3 regions of the Rothia sp. HMSC073B08 genome follow, and region 1 is predicted to be linked to each of the others. Evidence: predicted binding sites of a transcription regulator. Region 1 holds the regulator's gene; each other region holds the start of a gene.
What was found. Region 1 encodes LexA, which represses DNA repair genes until DNA is damaged. Its sites were predicted from a motif close to TCGAACANNTGTTCGA; they were not measured.
Positions count from the first base shown of each region.

Region 2: the regulator LexA is predicted to act here: its motif matches at 4,898-4,913, upstream of ruvA (Holliday junction branch migration protein RuvA).
Region 3: the regulator LexA is predicted to act here: its motif matches at 4,615-4,630, upstream of uvrA (excinuclease ABC subunit UvrA).

Region 1 covers NZ_KV811046.1:19,195-26,342, forward strand. Annotated here, with positions in the region: gene HMPREF2884_RS00495 (DUF1844 domain-containing protein) at 1-56, shown strand, start outside; gene HMPREF2884_RS00500 (HisA/HisF-related TIM barrel protein) at 212-994, opposite strand; gene HMPREF2884_RS00505 (type 1 glutamine amidotransferase family protein) at 994-1,779, opposite strand; gene HMPREF2884_RS08955 (LysM peptidoglycan-binding domain-containing protein) at 1,899-2,537, opposite strand; gene lexA (transcriptional repressor LexA) at 3,355-4,029, shown strand; gene HMPREF2884_RS00520 (ATP-dependent DNA helicase) at 4,180-6,252, opposite strand; gene hflX (GTPase HflX) at 6,259-7,148, opposite strand, start outside.
Region 2 covers NZ_KV811062.1:6,891-14,038, forward strand. Annotated here, with positions in the region: gene secF (protein translocase subunit SecF) at 1-433, opposite strand, end outside; gene secD (protein translocase subunit SecD) at 436-2,127, opposite strand; gene yajC (preprotein translocase subunit YajC) at 2,227-2,598, opposite strand; gene ruvB (Holliday junction branch migration DNA helicase RuvB) at 2,978-3,964, opposite strand; gene ruvA (Holliday junction branch migration protein RuvA) at 4,136-4,756, opposite strand; gene ruvC (crossover junction endodeoxyribonuclease RuvC) at 4,973-5,662, opposite strand; gene HMPREF2884_RS03935 (YebC/PmpR family DNA-binding transcriptional regulator) at 5,928-6,686, opposite strand; gene HMPREF2884_RS03940 (type 1 glutamine amidotransferase) at 6,819-7,148, opposite strand, start outside.
Region 3 covers NZ_KV811062.1:38,107-45,254, forward strand. Annotated here, with positions in the region: gene HMPREF2884_RS04015 (glycoside hydrolase family 1 protein) at 1-415, shown strand, start outside; gene HMPREF2884_RS04020 (GNAT family N-acetyltransferase) at 554-1,675, opposite strand; gene uvrA (excinuclease ABC subunit UvrA) at 1,704-4,592, opposite strand; gene HMPREF2884_RS04030 (MBL fold metallo-hydrolase) at 4,719-5,492, opposite strand; gene HMPREF2884_RS04035 (formate--tetrahydrofolate ligase) at 6,825-7,148, opposite strand, start outside.

The DNA of each region.
Region 1 (7,148 bases):
TCCCGGACGAGCCCGGCAAGGGCCCCGGCGAAAAGCTCACCGGCCCGGTGTACTAAACCAGCACGTGTACTAAACCAGGACGTACGCTAAACCAGCTGGTCTACTAAGCCGCCCCTGGTTTATGTCATCACGAAGCCCCGCCTCCCTCACGCTGAGGAAGACGGGGCTTCGTCATATATAAAGTCCGTTCGGGTTAGCGGGAACGGTAGCTTTAGCGGAAGCCAGCAGCCTCAAGAGCCTGCTCAAAACTAAAGTTACCCACATACAGCGCCTTGCCAAGCACCACACCCTCCAAACCATGAGGCACCATGGAACGCAGCTTCTCAAGATCAGCCAGCGACGCCACACCACCGGACGCCACCACCCGGCAGGCAGTCTGCGCCAGCACCTCATCCAGCAGCTCCGCACCGGGACCCGCCAGAGAACCGTCCTTGCTCACATCCGTGACGATATAGCGGCGCACGCCCGCGCCCTCCAGCCACGCCAGCGCCTCCGCCAGATCAGGGCCCGACCAGTCGGTACCGCGAGCCACCGTCACCCAGCCCCGCTCAGGGTTATAGCGGGCATCGAGACCAAGAGCCAGAAGATCAGAATCGGCGTAACGAGCCAGAGTGCCTTCAAGCCAGGAAGAATCCGTCAGCGCCGCACTGGTCACGTTCACGCGGTCCGGATTCAGACTCAGGGCACGCTCCAGACTCTCAGCATTGCGCACACCGCCGCTGACCTGAATACGAACCGGAGCGGAGCCGCGGGCATTCTCTGCACGGACGGCGGCAACCACCTCAGCCAGAACCTCAGTATTCGTGCCGCGACCAAATGCCAAATCAAGGTCAACCAGGTGAATCCAGCGGGCACCAGACTTCACCCAGGTCAGAGCCGACTCAACAGGGTCGAGGCGCTGCTCACCACCGGACAGGGTGCCACCCACCGGGCGCACCGCGTAGCCTTCAGAAATATCAACAGCGGGCAGAAGTTCAAGAACGGGTGCAGACATTAGTTACCTCCCGCAGCAGTAGCGGAGTCTCCAGAAGACAGAGACTCAGAAGACAGGCGACCGGTCACCGCCAGGGACGCAACCCAGCGGCGCATAAACTCCGCCCCCAGCTCGCCAGAGCCCACCGGGCAGAACTGCACCGCCGTCAGCGGACCGTTCTCAACCGCCGCGATATAGGCGGGCTCGGTGACAGTCCAAGTCACCGCCGGAGGGGCAATATATTCAATGCTCTGATCAAAAGCCCACTCAAAAACGCCGTGCTCAGATTTGAAGTGAGCCTCGCCCTCAAGATCCTTGAGCAGCGTACTATCGGCGGACGGGCGCAAAGTAGCAACACCGGGAGTTACCTCGCGGGTAGAAAGCTCCACGCCCTCGCCGGGCCACTCCCCCATGCCCTGCACCTGAACCTGCCCCATCTGCGGATGCTCCACCATAATAGAGTCAAAGAGGCAGCTCAGTGCCGCACCGGCAACCAGCACCGGACGACCACCGGCAACGCGGCGGCCAATCACACGCTCAGCGTCCTTAGCTTTCAGGTCTTCGTACGCCTCAAGAGAGCTCGCACCGCCGGTAACCACCATGCCGTCAGCCTCACGCAGCTGATCGGGCACAGCGGTTACGATCACGTCCGCCCCCGCATCCTGAAGAAGCTTCACCAAGGCGCCACGAGTTCCGGGTTCCCCCAAAACAGCAACCACAGGACGAGCAGTCTGAGCATTCTGTACAGATTCAGTTTCCTGTGCAGATTCAATTTCGGTGAGTGTGGGTTCAACGGGAACAGGCATCGGTGCGCTCCTATTTCATAGGCTCAAGAATTCGGCTCAAGCGCTCTAGCTTGAGAGATGAAGGATTCGGAGTCAAGACATCAACCTCATGCAGAAGCCAACCACACACGGGTCCGTACTTAGCGCTGAGTCTGAGGGATTTCCAGACGCTGACCGGCATCAACAGAGGTGCTGGTCAACGAGTTCAACTCCATAATACGAACCACAGTATCACGGGTGTCACCTTGCGGATTCACCGCCTGAGCAATATCCCACAGGGTCTCGCCGTGCTTGACCACAATGACGGTTCGAGTCACCGAAGCGTTCTCCACGGAGGCAGAAGCCGCCGGGCCAAAGAAGCTAATAGCGCCGAGCACAATCAGTGCCGCCAAGGTCAGCAGAGGCAGGCCCTTCAGAAAACCGCGCACAGTGCCAAGACGACGAATAGAACCGGGAACCGAGCGCAGAAGCTCGCCGCCCTTAGCCAGAAGAACACTCTTCGCACTAGGCGCCTGAGCCGCAGAAGATGCCTGAGTAGAAACAACAGGGGTAGAAACGGCGGGAGCGTGAGCGGGCTGAGCCTCCTGCGCGGGACGGGGTGCATGAGCCGCACGAGAAGAGCGAACAGACTGCGAAGACGCAGGCACACGAGAACGCCCCTGCACGGTGCTGGCGGACACGGTGCTGGCGGACGCTGTGCGGGCGGGGTGAAGTACCACCAAACCTGCCGGAAGGTGTGCAGAAGTGCCGTGAGAAGCAATAGGTGCTGCAGTAGTCATTGTGGTTCCTTTCTCTCAGCTCGCCCGGGGTTGCCCCGCGGGTCTAGCAATGCCGAGCGATACCCGCTCGGAGGTCCTAGTTGAGTGATAACTATGGAGTGGTGATTGTTAGGCGATAACTATTGGGTAGCTAGTCCCTAGTAGTTAGGTCAGAGCATTCGGATGCACCGGGTTGATTTGGGTACCCCAGTTTTGAGCCCCCCATCCCCCGCGCTCTCTCTTCGCCAGATGCTTCCTAGAGCATCCGAGGTAGATCATGCGAAGAGAGAGGCAGAGGATTCGAATACATTCGAACACTCATTCGCTCTCGTCTCCCGGAAGACTCCGGGTCGAATCTTCGAATATTTTTCGAACATTCGCCCGCAAATCCCGAATTTCAGGAGAGATTCAAGAGTATATACGAACTCTTGTTCTAAAGTCTAGCAGAGATGTGCTAAAAATTTCTTCGAGTTTCGAAGAAAAAATCTAGAATATTTGTTTGAGTTTTTCGGTGCAGTGTTCTACACTGGTGTCAAGAGACGTTCCACACGCTCCTGATGAGTCCTACTCACAGCAGGTTTCTGTACCCGTTACAGCTTGGTTCTGTATCGAATGCAGGTGCTGCTGGCTGAGTTTTATAGGGCGGAGGCGCATACTCGTTGCCTGTGTATCGCTTCGGTATCGCTTCGGCACGGATAGAATTCCTCCACCCCCTGACGAGATAAGACCCATTTCGGCAGAACCAAAAAATTTTTAGGACACCATCAGAAAACGTGTGAAGCACCCATCCGTGCCCCGACCGGGATACAAGGTCGGAGTACAGACCGAAGGAAAAGAAATGGCAACAGCACCCCGTCCGGCGCTGACCGCGCGCCAGCAGAAGATTCTTGACGCGATCCGCACCGAGATTGAACAAAAGGGTTACCCGCCGTCCATGCGCCAGATTGGTGACATGGTGGGTCTTGCGTCCCTATCCTCGGTCACTCACCAGCTTGGTCGCCTCGAGACTATGGGCTATATTCGCCGCGATCCCAAGCTCCCCCGCGCCATTGAGGTGCTGGATGAGAACGGCGTCGGCATCCACGGTAGCTCCTCCTCGTCCCTGCCCGAGCTGCCGAACTTCGAAGTTGGCGATGAGGACCTCGTACCCGTTCCCCTGGTTGGACGAATTGCAGCGGGCGGTCCCATCACTGCCGAGCAGTCCGTGGAGGATGTGCTCGCCCTGCCCCGCCAGTTGGTCGGTAACGGCAAGCTGTTCATGCTCAAGGTCAAGGGCGATTCCATGATTGACGCCGCAATCTGCGACGGCGACTGGGTGGTTGTCCGCGAGCAGCACACCGCGGACAACGGCGATATCGTTGCTGCTCTGCTCGACGATGAAGCAACCGTGAAGGTGTTCCGTCAGGTCGACGGCCACACCTGGCTCATGCCGCGCAACTCCAACTACGAGCCGATTATGGGCGACCGCGCAACCGTCATGGGTAAGGTCGTCTCCGTGCTGCGTAGTCTCTAAAAGATGCAGTCTCTAGAGACATAACCGCTAGGCTTTTAGCTCTATATAAAAATCACCCCGGTGACACGTGAATGTTCACGTGTCACCAGGGTGATTTCTATATTTCCAAAGCGGAAGGTGCGGTGCAGCCAGGAATGGAATCCACCCGAGCTAACGCTCAATACTCGCCGAAAGACGAGCCAGCGCGCCAATTACGGCTGCCTTATTCTGGGTCGACCACATCGGCGGCATAGCCTTCATCAAGAAACCGCCGTAACGCTTGGTTGCTACACGAGAATCCAGCACAGCCACCACGCCGCGGTCAGACACCGAACGGATTAGGCGACCGGCGCCCTGCGCCATACGAATCGCCGCGTGGTGAGCAGAAACCGCCATAAAGCCGTTACCGCGGTGACGGTTCACTGCCTCCGTACGAGCCTGCGCAATCGGGTCATCCGGGCGGGGGAACGGGATGCGGTCCATCACCACCAGGCGGCAAGAGTCACCGGGAACGTCCACGCCCTGCCACAGGCTCATCGTGCCGAACAGGCACGAATCGACGTCCTCGCTGAACTCTTCCACCAGAGCCTTGAGCGAAGACTCGCCCTGCAGAAGAATGTTCAGGTCGCTGTGCTCACGCATGTATTCGGCGGCACGCTCGGCGGCACGCTTCGAGGAGAACAGGCCCAGGGCACCGCCTTCCGACGCCTCGCACAGCTCACGCAGACGCTCCAGCTGACCTTCATGCACACCGAATCCCGGAGGTTTCAAATCCCCGGCGACGTACATGATGCCCTGCTTGCGGTAGTCGAAAGGCGAACCTACGTCGATGCTCGTCCAGCGCGGCGCGCCCTCACCCTGCAGTCCCAGGGCACCGGCGGCAACGTCAAAAGAGTCACCCACTGTCAGGGTCGCACTCGTCAGAATCACGGTGCGGTCAGCGAACAGACCGTCACGTAGCTGCAAACCGACGCTCAAGGGGGCGATGTTCAGGGTCGCCGGGTCGGTATCGGAAGCAGCCACATAGCGGCCGTTCTCCCAACCACCCTGACGAGAAATCCACAGCACGTCCTGCTCGCCCGAAGCCTCCAGGATGCGGCTACTCATATCGTGTACCTCAGAGACACGCGAGCGCGCCATCTGCAGGCCGGCGTCAACGTCCTGACCGTCCGGTTTGGTATCGGACAGGGCGGTGCGGGCGGCATCGTTGACCGCAGAAATAGCAGTCAAAAGGCGACCGTCCAGGCCCTTCAGCAGGCCTTCGGCAAGACCCTCGAACGCGGTCTCCAAGGTGCCGGCAGCCATTTCCAATGCGCCGGAATCAGCCTTCGAATGCTTCTTTACGCTACGCGCCGCACGGCGAACCATCGCAACCGTCAAAGAACCAGACACGGCACCGGTCACGCGGTCCACCAGCTCATGAGCCTCATCAATAATGACCGTCTCATGTTCGGGCAGAACCTTCATGCCCTCGAAAGCGTTAATCGCCAGCAGGGCGTGGTTCGTGATGACGATATCAGCTTCAGCGGCACGGCTACGCGCCATCTCGCTAAAGCACTCTTCCACCAGCGGGCAGCGGCGGCCCAGACACTCGGCGGCGCTCACCGATACCTGAGCCCATGCGCGGTCAGAGACGCCGGGCTTCAGCTCGTCACGGTCGCCGGTCTCCGTGCGGTCGGCCCACTCGCGCAGGCGCACCACTTCCTCACCCACGCGGGAGGTCGAAGAAGGCATGTCAAAGAGAGCATCCGGCTCGTCTTCCGGGTAGCCGCCCTCCAGCTTGTGCAGGCAGAGGTAGTTATTGCGGCCCTTGAGCAGAGCCACCTGCGCCTGCGATTCAGGGCGCGGCTCCAGCGCTTGTAGAAGACGCGGAATATCGCGGTTCACGATCTGCGCCTGCAGGGCAAGGGTCGCCGTCGCAACCACAATCGGCTGGTCCGACTCCCCCACCCGCGCCAGGGCAGGAACCAGGTAGCCCAGGGACTTACCGGTACCGGTACCCGCCTGGACCAGCAGGTGACGCTGCAGTTCAAGAGCCTGCGCCACATGCGCCGCCATGGTGCGCTGACCGGCACGATTCTGACCGCCAGTGGCGGCAACCGCCTCATCCAGCAGGGTCAGGGCGTCCTTCGCACCGGGCAGGGTCTCAAGCTCCTGCCCGGTAAATCGGGTGCCGTCGGTTGCCGGTTCGGGTGCAGTTCCCGGGGCGTTTTTAGGCGCGTTGATGCTCTCGGTCACGCTCATCCGCCCTTAGAGAGCCTCAGAGGTAGAGGGCTGCTCGGAAACAGATGCGGTCGCTTCAGCCAGGGCGTGTGCCTCCGCAAGTTCCTCTTCCAGAACCTCCAGCAGGTCGCCCTCCAGCACATACTCGGACAGTTCGGAGGCGACATCCTCACGAACCAGCGCCACCACGAAGGTGCCGTCCGATACGAAATCGGTGCTCTTAATTTCGGCGTCCCACTCGTGCAGGCGCGAAATAATCTCACCGTGCGAGTACGGAATCAGCAGCTTCACCTCAATGGAGGGGCGCGGAATGGTGTCCGCAATCTTCTGCTTCAGCTCCTCAATACCCTCACCGGTACGCGCCGAAACAATCACGTGCTCCGGCTCGCGCTGGCGCATACGCTCCAGCACGAACGGGTCGGCGGCATCCGCCTTATTCAGCACAATGATCTCGGGGATATGGCGGGCGTCGACCTCCGCGATGACCTCGCGGACAGCACGAATCTGCCCCTCCGGGTCCGGGTGCGAAGCATCCACCACGTGCAGGATAACGTCAGCGTCAGCGACCTCTTCCAGGGTGGAGCGGAACGCCTCCACCAGCTGGGTCGGCAGCGAACGCACGAAACCCACCGTGTCAGAGAGGGTGTAGCCGATACCGTCCGGAGTCTGAGCCTTACGGACGGTCGGGTCCAGGGTCGCAAACAGCGCGTTCTCCACGAGCACGCCGGCGTCGGTCAGGCGGTTCAGCAGGGAGGACTTACCCGCGTTCGTGTACCCGGCGATAGCCACCGAAGGCACGCGGTTACGGCGACGGTTCAGACGCTTCGTCTCACGCGCCGGCGCCATCGCAGCAATCTCACGCTTAAGCTTCGCCATGCGAGCGCGCAGGCGGCGGCGGTCCATCTCAATCTTGGTTT
Region 2 (7,148 bases), on a different contig from region 1:
CCGCACCCCAGGTCGGGCCCACAAACGAAGAGGTCACGTCATTCTCAGACACGCCGTAACCCTCCTGCAGAGCCGCCTTCACCTGCAGAGTCTCATCATCGCTGAGCTTGCTCATCTGGGCACGAATCGTACCCGGCGCAATATTGGTCACGCGAACATCCGAAGCGTCCTTCGCCTTCTCGTGAATAATGCGCTCACCCGTAGCAGTATCAACGTGCGCGGTCTTCGAGACCACGAACTCCGAACCGCCACGGAAATCAATACCCAGATTGAAGCCGCCACCAACAGCCGGAATCAGAACCGAAACCGCCATCAGCACAGCCGCAAGCAGCAGCCACAGGCGGCGCTTACCCACGAAGGGGTACGAGCGGGCACCCGAATGCAGGTCATTACCGAAGCGGGCAAAAGCATTAGGTTTCACATCGGTAGCCATGCTTAGCTCTCCTTCTTCTCATCAGAAGCAGACTCGTCAGCCTCAGCGGCAGCACGCTCTGCACGGCGACGCTCAGCAATGCTCAACTGCTTCTCCTCCGGGCTGCGGAGGCGACCGGCACCACGGTACAGCGGCGTAGCGCCCAGCGACTCAGGCGACAGGCCCGAGTGGCGGTGACCCTCACCGAAGTAGCGGGTATTCGACAGCAGAGTCAGCATCGGGTGGGTGAACAGGTACACGACCACAAGGTCAGCAATCGCAGTCAAACCAAGGGTGAACGCGAAGCCCTTCACCGAACCGACCGATACCACGTACAGCACCACAGCAGCCAGCAGGTTCACAGCCTTCGACGCCAGGATAGTGCGGGATGCACGCTGCCAACCGTGGTTCACCGCCGACGGGATCGTGCGGCCCGCACGGATCTCATCACGGATACGCTCAAAGTAGACGATGAACGAGTCAGCCGTAGCACCAATCGCCACAATCAGACCCGCCACACCAGCCAGGGACAGGCGGTAGTTCAACGCCCAACCCAGCAGCGCAATCGCCTCATACGAAATGATGCCAGCCACAACCAGCGACATCATCGTGACAAAGCCCAGCAGACGGTACTGGAACAGCGAGTACACGAACACCAGCAGCAGACCAATCAGACCGGTCAGCAGACCCACACGCAGCTGCTCCGAACCCAGAGTCGCAGAAATCTGCTGCTCCGACTGGATCGTGAAGCTAATCGGCAGGGCACCGTACTTGAGCTGATCGGCGAGAGCCTTCGCCTCCTGCTCGGTGAAGTTACCGGTAATCTGCGGCTTGCCGTCAGAAATCACAGCCTGCGACACCGGGGAAGACAGCACCTTGCCGTCCAGCAGAATCGCGAAGCGGGCACGCGGATCATGTGCGTTCTGCGCACGAATCGCGTTCAGGCGAGAAGTAATGTTCTGGAACTTCTCACGAGCCTCATCGTTGAACTGAATGTTCACAGCCCAACGGCCCGTAGTCACGCCCTGGCCGCTCGTCTCCTGCGAGTGGCTCGCGGTAGAAATATCGCTACCGCTCAGCTCCACAGGACCCAGAATGTACTTCTCCTGACCGTCAGTGGAGCACGCCACCATCGGCTTAGTCGGGTCCGCACTATCGGCGTCCTCATTGCGTGCCGCGGTGCAGTCCTTCGCCTCGTACTGCTTGTACAGATCCGCAGTAATCCAGTTACGGTCCGAACCATTAGTCGGCTCCGCGGACGGCTTGGGCAGCTTATCGTCCGCAGTGCGGGCATCCTCAGCCACCGCAGTACCGGCACCAGAAAGCAGCACCGGGCGGAACGTCATATTTGCAGACGCCTGAATCAGCTGACGAGTCTCAGCGCTAATCGTTCCGGGAACCGAAACAACCACGTTATTACCCGAGCCGAAGGAGGTGGTAACCTCCGCCTCCGAAACGCCGGCACCATCAACGCGCTGACGAATAATCTCAACCGCCTGGTTCAACTGCTCCTGGGAGACGTTCTCATCCGAAGAGCCATTGACCTTCGGAGAAAGAATCATCTGAGTACCACCCGAAAGGTCCAGGGCGAGCTTCGGTGCCCAAGAACCTCCCGCGTAGGTGGTGCCGAAAATACCGGCAGCCATAACAACCATGAGCAGGACCATCGAGAGGAGCGCCCCTCGCGCGGCTGCAAGCGGTGAACGCTTAGCCATAATGTTCCTTCTTCGTGTGAATAGTATTGAGTGTTCTACAGATTCCGTAACGCGAAAACCCGACGCCGCTCACTGGGCGCCGGGCTCATACGCGCTGAATTACTTAGCAGTATCAGAAGAGGTATCGGAAGCGGGAGCTTCGGATGCGGTAGCCTCGTACGCGTCCTCGGTCAGGGGCGCTGCGGGGGCTTCATCCTCAACAAGGTTCAGGATCGCGTTCATGGACGCAGTAATCACAACGCCCTCTGCAATCTGAAGCTGCAGCTTGTTGTTCTCAAGATCAGTGCTGACAACGGTGCCGTAGACGCCGGAAGCAGTCATCACCTGATCACCGGGAACGAGCGCACGTCGCATTGCCTGCAGCGCCTCAAGCTGCTTCTGCTGGTTCTTCTTAGCGGAAGTAAAAATCCAAAAAATTGCAGCAAAGAAGACAATCGTCATGATGACGTTGATGAGGAAGTTAAGATCCATGGTCTCACTTTCACATCCGCACCCGTGCCGCTCACCGCGAGGGTTGAGCGTACCAGAAGGTGTGGAATCGTAGATACAGTACGTATCCATCCTACGCGAGAGCATGAGCTTTAGCGCCCCGAACCAGCGTTTTTGTGAGGTTAACCTGAGTTTTGGACTCTCTCGGCGTAATTTTATGTCACTGGTAAAGACCGGCAGAGCCCGACAGAGCCCAATGGAACCCGACAGCGCCTGCAGAACCGGTAGAAAAGCTGCCGCGCTTGCAGAAGAGCTACCGCCCCTGCAGAAACCGGGGTACAGAGAAGCCCGCAGGAGGCGGATACCTCCCACGGGCTACTACAGTGTTATCAGCTGGTGCCGACCTAAAGCTGATACGGATCTAGAGCTGAATCTCCGGCGCTTCCAAGCCGAGGTGCTCCCACGCCGCGGGCAGAGCCACACGACCGCGCGGGGTACGACCGATCAGACCCTCACGCACCAGGTACGGCTCAGCAACCGTCTCCACAGTCTCCGTCTCTTCACCCACCGCAATGGCGAGGGTGGACAGACCCACCGGGCCGCCGCCAAACTTGTGAATCAGCGCCTCCAGCACGGCACGGTCCAAACGGTCCAGGCCGCGCGAATCCACCTCGTACATGTCTAGTGCGGTTGCGGCATCACGCGCGTTAATGCGATCCACGCCGTTGACCAGTGCCCAGTCACGCACACGGCGCAGCAGACGGTTCGCAATACGGGGCGTGCCGCGGGAACGACCGGCAATCTCGGTGAAACCCTCGGAGGTAATCTGCATATCCATCAGACCCGCGCTGCGGCGCAGTACCAGCTCCAGCTCCTCCACCGAGTAGAACTCCAAGTGACCGGTAAAGCCGAAGCGGTCACGCAGAGGACCGGGCAGCAGACCCGCACGGGTCGTCGCACCCACCAGGGTGAACTGCGGCAGCTCCAGCGGAATGGAAGTCGCACCCGCACCCTTACCGACCACAATGTCCACACGGAAATCTTCCATCGCCATGTAGAGCATTTCCTCAGCCGGGCGGCTCATACGGTGAATCTCATCCAGGAACAACACCTCACCGGGAGTCAGCGAAGACAGAATCGCCGCCAAATCACCCGAATGCTGAATCGCCGGGCCGGAGGTGATGCGCAGCGGCGCCTCCATCTCTGCCGCAATAATCATTGCGAGAGTGGTCTTACCCAGACCGGGAGGGCCCGACAGCAGCACATGGTCGGCGCTACGGCCACGCATCTTCGAAGCCTCCAGCACCAGGGACAGCTGCTGACGCACACGGCGCTGACCCACAAAGTCATCCAGGGACTTAGGGCGCAGTGCCGCCTCAATCATCTTCTCTTCAGGCTCTTCTTCCATTGCCACGAGGCGCTGGGCGGGAGCTGAAGACGCCTGAGTGCCGGGCACCTGACCGGGAAAATACCCGCCGGAAACCAGGGACGCCGCGGGCTGCGGCTCATAGGGATTCTGGCTCATAGAATTCTTCTTTCACAAAAGTTTGAGTGGGATACGTCGAACAGGGCGCGCCGTTTAGTGGCGGCCCACCGTGTTCTGAGTACCCAAGGAGGCGAGCACACCGCGCAGAGCCACACCCACCGGCTCAGTTTCTGCGGCAGGGTTGTGCTGCACGTAAGCGTCAATAGCGGCGGAAGCGTCCTTCTCGCTCCAGCCCAGAGAGGTGAGAGCGTCAAGCACCTGCGGCTTCCAGACAATGCCCTGGCTCAGCGGCAGCTCATCGGTCTGGCCATCGCTGAGAATCAGCTTGCCGGCAAGCTCCAGCACAATACGGCGGGCACCCTTCGGACCAATACCGGGAACCTTCGTGAACGCCTTATCGTCACCGGTCGCCACGGCGCGCTCCACCTCAGCAGCAGTGTGAACACTCAACACCGCCAGAGCAATACGCGGACCAATACCAGAAACCGAAAGCATCATATCGAACACTTCACGCTCGGCAGGCTCCGAAAAACCGTAGAGAGTCATCGACTCTTCACGCACAATCATGGTAGTCAGCACGGTAGCTTCCTCACCGGTGCGCAGCTTGGAGAGAGTACGCGCAGTGGCGTACACGAGCATGCCGAAACCGTTCACGTTAATCACCGCATGATCAAGGCCCACCTGAGCCACACGACCGGTCAGGGATGCAATCATTTCTCTCCACCTTTCAACACCGCGCCCACAGATTGAGGCTCGCGGCAGTGTGCGGGCACCGGGAACTCCGGCACCCACAGAACGCACTCCCCCAGTTCAACGGGGAGACACTACAAGTATATTAGAATATTTCTTCTGAAATCAAGCATATATTCGAACTTCTTAGCGAATATACGCAAGCCAGTAGGAGGGGCGCCAGAGCCCACGAAAGCGCCTCTAGCGGCGAGCGCGCGCCTCCGCCTCCATCCAGGCACGCTGCGCCGGAGTCAACGCCCCGCCACGGCGAGCCTGCGCCGGGCGTGAACCCTGGTGAGTCTGCGTCTGCGCCGCCATGTTGATACCCGAACCGATGCCGCCGCCACGCCAGCCGTGACAGATCGCAATCGCCAGGGCATCAGCAGCATCGGCGGGTTTTGGCATGGAATCCAGCCCCAAAATGCGGGTCACCATGCGACCCACCGACGCCTTATCGGCGCGGCCGCTACCGGTCACCGCCGCCTTCACCTCCGAGGGGGTATGGAAGAACACCGGCACGCCGCGCATCGCCGCCGCAGAAATCACCGCGCCCGAAGCATGCGCCGTACCAATCACCGTGTTCACCTGCTCCTGAGCGAAGATACGCTCAATCGCCAGGGCATCCGGCTTATAGGTGTCGAGCCAGTGGGAGGCGGCGTTGAAAATCCAGAGAATACGCTGGTCCAGGGACTCCGCCGGGATCGTGCCGGCAACACCCACGTTCACGAAGTGCGCCTTACGGTCGGCGGTCATATCGAGCATGGAGAAACCGCAGCGGGTCAGACCCGGGTCAACACCCATGATGCGGGTTGCACCCGGCACGCGCTCCACGGCGGCGGCGGTACGGTTCTCACGCATGCTATCGCGTGCGGCAGGTTGAGCGGCGGTCATCATCTCCCCTTTCGACAAACTCCCTACAGAATCTCTAGATTCTAGCCCTTCAGAATCCTAGCACCCGGTACCGGGGTGTGCCACGAGCACGGTCACCGCGTAAACAATCACCGCGTGAACAGTCACCGTGCGCCCCGCGAAAAGTACCCAGCGCATCCCCAAAATAGCCCCAGACGCTAAGAAGCCACTCCCCCAACCAGCCACCCTACGGCGGCTCGGTTAAAGGAGCGGCTTCTTCAAGCATCAGATATCAGAATCCGAGTGATTACTCAGCTTCCAGCTCTGCCATGACCTCAGCAGAAACGTTAGCGTTCGAGTAGACGTTCTGAACGTCGTCGAGCTCTTCAATAGCGTCTGCCAGCTTCATGAACTTCTTAGCACCCTCAGCGTCCAGGTCAACCTGCATGGTCGGACGGAAGACCGGGTCGTCGTTGTTGTACTCCAGGCCAGCCTCGTCCAGTGCCTTACGGATCTCGGGCAGGTCGGTCGGTGCGGAAACAACGGTGAAGATATCGCCCTCGTCCAGAACCTCTTCAGCGCCTGCATCCAGAACAGCCATCAGAACGTCGTCCTCGGTCAGGCCGTCAGTCTTGGTGACCTCAGCAACGCCCTTACGCTCGAACAGGAACGCAACCGAACCCTGGTCAGCCATGGTGCCGCCGTTACGGGTCACAGCCAGGCGAACCTCAGACGCTGCGCGGTTACGGTTATCGGTCAGACACTCAATGTACAGAGCGGTACCCTGCGGGCCGCGTGCTTCGTACATAATTTCGGTGTAGTCAATGGTCTCACCGGTCAGACCAGCACCACGCTTGATTGCGCGGTCAATGTTGTCGTTAGGAACGGAGTTCTTCTTCGCCTTCGACACAGCCAGGTCAAGAGCGGGGTTACCAGCAATATCAGCGCCGCCCATACGTGCTGCAACTTCAATTGCCTTAATGAACTTCGCGAAAGCCTTCGCGCGCTTAGCGTCGATAGCAGCCTTCTTGTGCTTAGTAGTCGCCCATTTAGAGTGACCGGACATTCGTATCTCCCTTAGTCAAAACCTCCGTGCGGGCACGGCGAAACGTCCCACGCACCGTACTGTACTCACATAACTATACCGTAGCGGAGGCGCACACCACCTCAGAAAGTGCACGCCACCGCCAGGAATAGGCTAGCGGGGGCGGGACGCAGCCGAAGCGCGCGCCTTCTCCACCAGCGAGTCGTCAATCGTGTTCGGCGTGAACTCGCCAAAGCGACGAATTGCGGCCTGCTCAATCAGGTAGTCCGCAATCTTCGGGTTCTTCGGCAGCAGCGAACCGTGCAGGTAGGTGCCAATTACGTTGTGCACGCGCGCACCCTCATGCGAGTCGGTCACGTTGTTGCCCTCACCCTTAGTGACGGTAGCCAGCGGGGTGCAACCCTCGCCCAGGTAGGTCAGGCCCGAGTGGTTCTCAAAACCAATGACGGTGCCGAACTCCGCAGACTCCTCAACGATGTTGCC
Region 3 (7,148 bases), on a different contig from region 1:
GCCTGCGAGCGAATGGGGCTGGCAGATTGACCCGACCGGCCTGCGCGTGGTCCTCAACCAGTATTGGGACCGCTGGCAGAAGCCGCTGTTCATCGTGGAGAACGGCCTGGGCGCCCGCGACGAACTGGTCGAGGTGAATGGTGAGCTCACCGTGGAAGACGACTACCGCATCGACTACCTGCGCCAGCACCTGCACGCGGTACGCGAGGCGATTGAGGACGGCGTGAACGTGCTCGGCTACACCACCTGGGGTTGCATCGACATGATTAGCGCCTCCACCGCGCAGATGTCCAAGCGCTACGGGTTCATCTACGTGGACCGCAACGACGACGGCACCGGCACCCTGGCGCGCTACCGCAAGAAGTCCTTCCACTGGTACCGCGAGGTGATTGCCAGCAACGGCGCGGAGCTTTAGAAGCTAAGGCTCTAGAGACTGAACCCCCGCGCGGCTAACACGCGAAACTCAGCAGCAAAAAGCCCCCGAGATGCAGAATCTCGGGGCTTTCTACATGTCGTTATGCCTAGCGCGGGCGGCTCTAGTTTGTAGGTAAATCTAGTCCATGGGTAGGTCGTTCAGACTGGTGGACACGTACTCCCACCAGGTCGGCACCAACCCGGCATTCATCGCAACCCTCTGCGACAGCATGTGCGACGGGCTCGTACCGTAGAACGGCAGGTACCCTTCCGCCAAGGTCAGGCGGGCGGCATCGCGCACCAGCACGCTGGCGATGCCGGCACCACGCCAGGCGGGCAGCACATCAATGCCAATCTGGCGCATAATCGGCGAATCGTCGCTCAGGCCAACCATAGCGATAGGGTCTGCGAGTGCGGGGCTCTCCCCCGCTGCGGGTGCGTCAGATGCCTTAGAAGCGCCCTCATCGACCGGGTATGCGGCAAGCACCAGCACATCCGGGCGGGTCACGCTAAAGCCCAACGCGTTCGAGTAGCGTTTATCCCCGCGGAAGCGCTCAAACTGTTCAGCGGCCAGCAGCTCCACGCGCAGGCGGGTTACGCGCGCCTGCGTGTCCTGCGGGTCGACCTCAAGGGCACCGGCGGAGGCGTTTGCCTCCCTGCGGATGGTGCGCTCGCCCGTGATTTCGGCAAGCAGCGCCGCCTTCAGCTCGGCAGGGTCAACGCGGCGCATCATACCCACACCGGGCACAGCGCACTTGACCTCCTGCGCCTGCACGCCCTCGGGTACGACCGAGTTCAGCAGGGCGCGGCCGGGCGTGTAGTAGATGCTCGTGCCGCTGACCTGCTGGGTGTAGGGGGTGAGCAGTTCGTTGAGCTGGCGCAGCTGCGCGTAATCGCCCAGCCAGTTCGACTGGTCACCGAGCATGTAGTCGATGGCCTTGTCCAGCACGCGCGGATGCTTGGCGCAGAGAATGCCGACACTCGCGTAGTTGGCGACGCGCAACTCCCAGATGTCGTCGTTGCGGCGGCGTGCGGCACCCATCTTCTCGGAGGGAGGCTGCACGGTGGCGAGCAGCGGCAGGCTCTCGGCGTCCGGGTAGTCGCGTAGCTCTTCGAGGGCGCGGCTAATCGAGCCAGGCGCCTGGCAGAAGTCCGCCTCCAGCTGGGTGTGCAGGATGTGCCGCGCACGGTCCGCGGTGGTCACAGCGCCACGGGTTGCCTGAGCTCCCCGGGCAGGTTCGGTTCCTTGGGTATCAGTCACGTAGGTTTCCTCTAGGGCAAATTTTTGACTAGTTCAGGATCTCAGCAAGGAACGCGCCGGTGTGCGAGCCCTTCACCTGAGCCACCTGTTCCGGGGTTCCTTCGGCGATGACGGTGCCGCCGCCGCTACCGCCTTCGGGGCCCATGTCGATAATCCAGTCGGCGCACTTGACCACGTCCAGGTTGTGCTCGATGGTGATGACGCTATTGCCCTTGTCCACCAGCGATTGCAGCACGGCGAGCAGCTTGCGGATGTCTTCAAAGTGCAGGCCGGTGGTCGGCTCGTCCAGCACGTAGATGGAGCGGCCGTTGGAGCGCTTCTGCAGTTCGGTTGCGAGCTTCACGCGCTGCGCTTCACCGCCGGAGAGGGTGGTTGCGGGCTGGCCCAGGCGAATGTAGCCCAGGCCCACGTCCACGAGGGTGTTCAGGTGGCGCGCAATCGGGGTGAATGCGGCGAAGAACTCTGCGGCTTCTTCCACGGGCATTTCGAGTACGTCGGCGATGGTCTTGCCCTTGTAATGCACTTCGAGGGTTTCGCGGTTGTAGCGCTTGCCGTGGCAGGTTTCGCAGGGCACGTACACGTCCGGCAGGAAGTTCATTTCAATCTTCAGGGTGCCGTCGCCGGAGCAGTCCTCGCAGCGGCCGCCCTTGACGTTGAAGGAGAATCGACCCGGGGTGTAGCCGCGCATTTTCGCTTCGCTGGTCTCTGCAAACAGCTTGCGGATGTGGTCGAACACGCCGGTGTAGGTGGCGGGGTTCGAGCGCGGGGTACGACCGATGGGCGACTGGTCCACGTGAATGACCTTGTCCAGGTGTTCCAGCCCGTCGATGCTCTTGTGGCGACCGGGTACCTGCTTGGCGCCATTGAGCTTGTTCGCCAGGGAGGTATACAGAATGTCGTTGACGAGGGTCGATTTACCCGAGCCGGACACACCGGTCACCGCGGTGAACACGCCCAACGGGAAGGACACAGTCACGTTCTTGAGGTTGTTTTCGCGGGCGCCGCGCACGATCAGCTGACGTTCCTTGTCCACGGGGCGGCGGGATGCGGGCACCTCAATGCTGCGGCGGCCAGCCATGTAGTCGCCGGTAATGGACTTGGTGTTCTTCAGCAGCTCCTCAAAGCTGCCGGAGTGTACGATTTCGCCGCCGTGCTCGCCGGCGCCGGGTCCTACGTCCACGATCCAGTCGGCTTCGCGCATGGTGTCTTCGTCGTGCTCAACCACGATAAGCGTGTTGCCCATATCGCGCAGCTTGGTCAGGGTTTCAATGAGGCGGCGGTTATCGCGCTGGTGCAGGCCGATAGAAGGCTCGTCGAGCACGTAGAGCACGCCGACCAGGCCCGAACCAATCTGGGTTGCGAGGCGGATACGCTGCGCCTCACCGCCGGAGAGCGTACCAGCGGAGCGTGAGAGGGTCAGGTAGTCCAGACCCACGTCCAGCAGGAACTGCAGGCGCGCGTCAATTTCCTTGAGGACCTGCTCGCCAATCTTGGCTTCGCGGGGGCTAAGCTGCAGGCTACGCACGAAGGCGAGCGCGTTAGCCAGGGACATGTCGGTAATGTCTGCGATGGACTTGCCGCCGACCTTCACGCCGAGGATGGTCGGGTTTAGGCGCGCGCCACCGCAGGAGGGGCAGGCGACCTGGCGCATGTACTGTTCGTAGCGGTCGCGGGCGAAGTCCGATTCGGTTTCTTCGTGCTTGCGCTTAATGTACGCCTTCACGCCTTCGAACCCGGAGGTGTAGCGGCGTTCGCGGCCGAATCGGTTGCGGTAGGACACCTCAACCTTGTAGTCCTTGCCGTCCAGAATGGCGGCGCGGGTCTTGGCGGGCAGGTCCTTGAAGGGGGTGTTCAGGTCGAAGCCGAGCTCCTCCCCCAAGCCTGCGAGCAGGCGCAGCCAGTATTCAGTGGTTGCTTTGCCCTGCGACCAGGGTGCGATAGCGCCCTCGCCGAGGGTTAGATCGGGGTTTGGTACGAGCAGTTCGGTGTCTACTTCCAGGCGCGAGCCGATGCCGTCGCAGGCGCTACATGCGCCGAATGGCGAGTTGAAGGAGAAGGCGCGCGGCTCGATGGTGTCGATCTGCAGCGGGTGGTTGTTGGGGCAGGCGAGGTTTTCGCTGAAGGAGCGGGTGCGTTCGGGGTCGTCCTGCTCGCGGTCCACGAAGTCGATGAGCACGCGGCCGTCGGCGAGCTTGAGCGCGGTTTCGATGGAGTCGGTCAGGCGCTGGTGAATACCGTCCTTAATGACGATGCGGTCGACGACCACCTCGATGGTGTGCTTGTACTGCTTGGCGAGTTTGGGCGGGTCGGAGAGCTGCACGGTTTCGCCGTCCACGCGGGCGCGCGAATAGCCCTGGGTCAGCAGGTCCTTGAAGAGGTCTACGAACTCGCCCTTACGTGCGCTGACGACGGGTGCGAGGATCTGCAGGCGGGTGCGTTCGGGGTACTCCTGCAGAATATCCACAATCTGCTGCGGGGTCTGCTGGGTGATTTCTTCGCCGCATTCGGGGCAGTGCGGGTGGCCGATGCGCGCCCAGAGCAGACGCATGTAGTCGTAGATTTCGGTGATGGTACCGACGGTTGAGCGCGGGTTCTTGGAGGTGGATTTCTGGTCGATAGACACCGCCGGGGAGAGACCCTCGATGAAGTCTACGTCGGGCTTGTCGACCTGTCCGAGGAACATGCGGGCGTAGGAGGAGAGCGACTCGACGTAGCGGCGCTGACCTTCCGCAAAGATGGTGTCGAAGGCGAGGGAGGACTTACCGGAGCCGGAGAGGCCGGTGAAGACGACCATCGCATCACGCGGAATGGTGAGGTCTACGTTCTTGAGGTTGTTTTCGCGGGCACCCTGAACCCGGATACTGGTCAGGTCGTTCGCTTTGAGTGCGGTGCTACCGTGTGCCGGGCGGGGTGTCATCGAAAATCCTTTCGTCTTATCTTCGAATTTAAATTCTACACCCTCACGCCTTTCACCAGCGGGATTATGCGGCCGGTGAAGGCATGAGGGTGCAGTACTTATATGAAGCGGACTGTCAGGCGCGATTTACCAGCCGCGGGTTCCCCACTCTTCCAGGTGGGGGCGCTCGTCGCCGAGGGTGGTGGAGCGGCCATGGCCGGGCAGTACGATGGCGTCGTCTTCGAAGCCTCCGAAGAGTTTTTCGAGCACGTTGGAGAAGAGCTCACCGAACTGCTGCGGGGAGTCGGTCTTGCCCACGCCGCCGGGGAAGAGGGCGTCGCCGGTGAACAGCAGGGTTGCGGGAGTGCCGTCTTCCCAGGTGGTTTCGAGGGTGTAGACGATGGATCCGGGGGTGTGGCCGGGCACGTGCAGGGCGCGGATGACGGTATCAGAGAGGTAGAAGTCGAAGCTTTCGCCGCCGGTCAGCTCTTCTTCGATGGTGTAGTCTTCCAGTTCCTTAATCTCAGCAGCGTCAGCTGCACCCGCGGAGGTCACGGCACCGGTGAGACGGTCGAGTTCCTTAATAGCGCGGATGTGGTCCCAGTGGCCGTGGGTAACCAGAATGCCGGTCAGACCGATTGCGCGGGGCCTGATGGAGTTGAAGTCCTCTTCCTTCTCCATGACGCGCACGCGGCGTTCTTCACCATCTGCCAGTTCGAGCTGCGGGCAGTCGTTCAGGAGCGCGTCGAGAGTGAAAGCGTAGAGTTCTTCTGCGTCGTCTGCAGGGTCGATGAGCACCTGCTCGCCGGTGGCGCGCATGGTGATGAGGTAGACGCTGTTGTCCATCTCGGAGACGCTGAACGCACGGACGGTCAGTTCGGGGTTCTCGAAGATGAGGGTGGGTTCGGGGTAAGTAGTCATAGTTCCAGTGTAGGGGTTGTGACCGCACAGCATGCGCCTATGCGGTTCGCTCCCCTATCAGCGCATTCGGCGTTGAACGCGCGGGATACATGTGCGGGATGCATGTGCGGGATGCACAGGGAACAGATTCTGGAGCATGCTCGGTACGGATTGGGTTCAGCGCGGATTAGGTTCCGACTGGATTCCGCCCGGCTGAGGTTCCACTGAAATTCAAAAGTTAAACAGAGAAGCGACTGCGCATCGATACACAGTCGCTTCTCATGACACCCAGGGGTATCTATCACTCACTCAAACACAAGCAACCCGAGGACTTTGGAAATCTCACGATTACTTGATGACTCAATAGTAGCGAACTTTTTGGGGGCTGTTTTACCACCCAATTTGGTACGGAGAGCCGGATTTAGTGACCCGCACCTCATTGTAATCATTCTGTAATAAAAACAGGTGTTTTTTAGGGTATCCATACGTACCAATTTCATTTTTTTCGAGTTTTAGCGTGACTTATTTCACCCAAAATAATTTTAGAATTTCCCTCTTTTGGCACTTCGGTGCACCTTTAACTTAAGCTCCGCACTCGGCAATCCCAAAGGTTCAATACCCAGTTTTAGCCCGGTATTCTGCGGAAGTAGAGGGTTAAGGTGAAAGTATCTTCAAGTACTTGCAACTTCATAAGCGGGAAAAAATGTACTGCTCACCGTTCAAAATCTACACAATTATTCGCGCGAGGGCAAAATCAATTGGTCTGTTTTACCCCTGTAGGTACCCCCTAAAGTAGAGGTTTTATTACAAAACAATAACATCAGCCCCACTTTCAGGTTCACTGAGTGCACCCATTAAAACCCCTTTCAAAAAGCAAAATACCTAGTCAATGCCGTATTTTCACAAAATGCAAGACAGTGTGTCACTAAAAAATCAACCTCTACAGATTGTTTAATAAAACCTGACCTTCAAGCACAAATAGAGCCCAATTATTAACCAGCACGTACCAATTCCGCCCTCAAAACAGGCGCTATAGAAGCCTCAATGAAAGGTTGAAAGACCCCTCCACTAGGGGTTTCAGGATCCTTCACTCCCCCTGGTTGATGCCTGGTTGCAGCCTAGTTTCAGCCCGGGTTGTAGCCTGGCTGCAACCTAGTTTCACTCTATTTTCAAGAGCTCCGCTCCCCCGCCCTCAAGCGTTGCGCACCTCGTATTCGCCCCTCATGCTTCCATATATCTGGGGCAGAGCCACTCCACAAAAGCGCCACAGGCTACAGCAAAGGCGGCGCCTCTCCCCCGCTGTGGGGAAGGAGCGCCGCCTCCACTAGCTATAAATCAGCTGGAACAGCCGCCTTAGGACAGGCCGATCATCACGCCATTCTCGTCGAAGCCGATGCGCTCAGCTGCGGGGCTCTTGCTCAGACCCGGCATAGTGCGCATGGTGCCGCAGATAGCGTAGACGTAGCCAGCACCTGCAGCCAGGCGAACCTCGCGCACGGGCAGAGTCCAGCCGGTCGGTGCGCCCTTCAGAGTTGCATCCGAAGAGATGGACAGGTGGGTCTTCGCGATAACCACGGGCAGGTGCGAGTAGCCCAGCTCAGCGAAACGCTTCAGCTGCTTAGCGGCAGCGGGAGCAATCGAAATGCCGTCCGCGCCGTAGACCTTGGTCGCAACCTT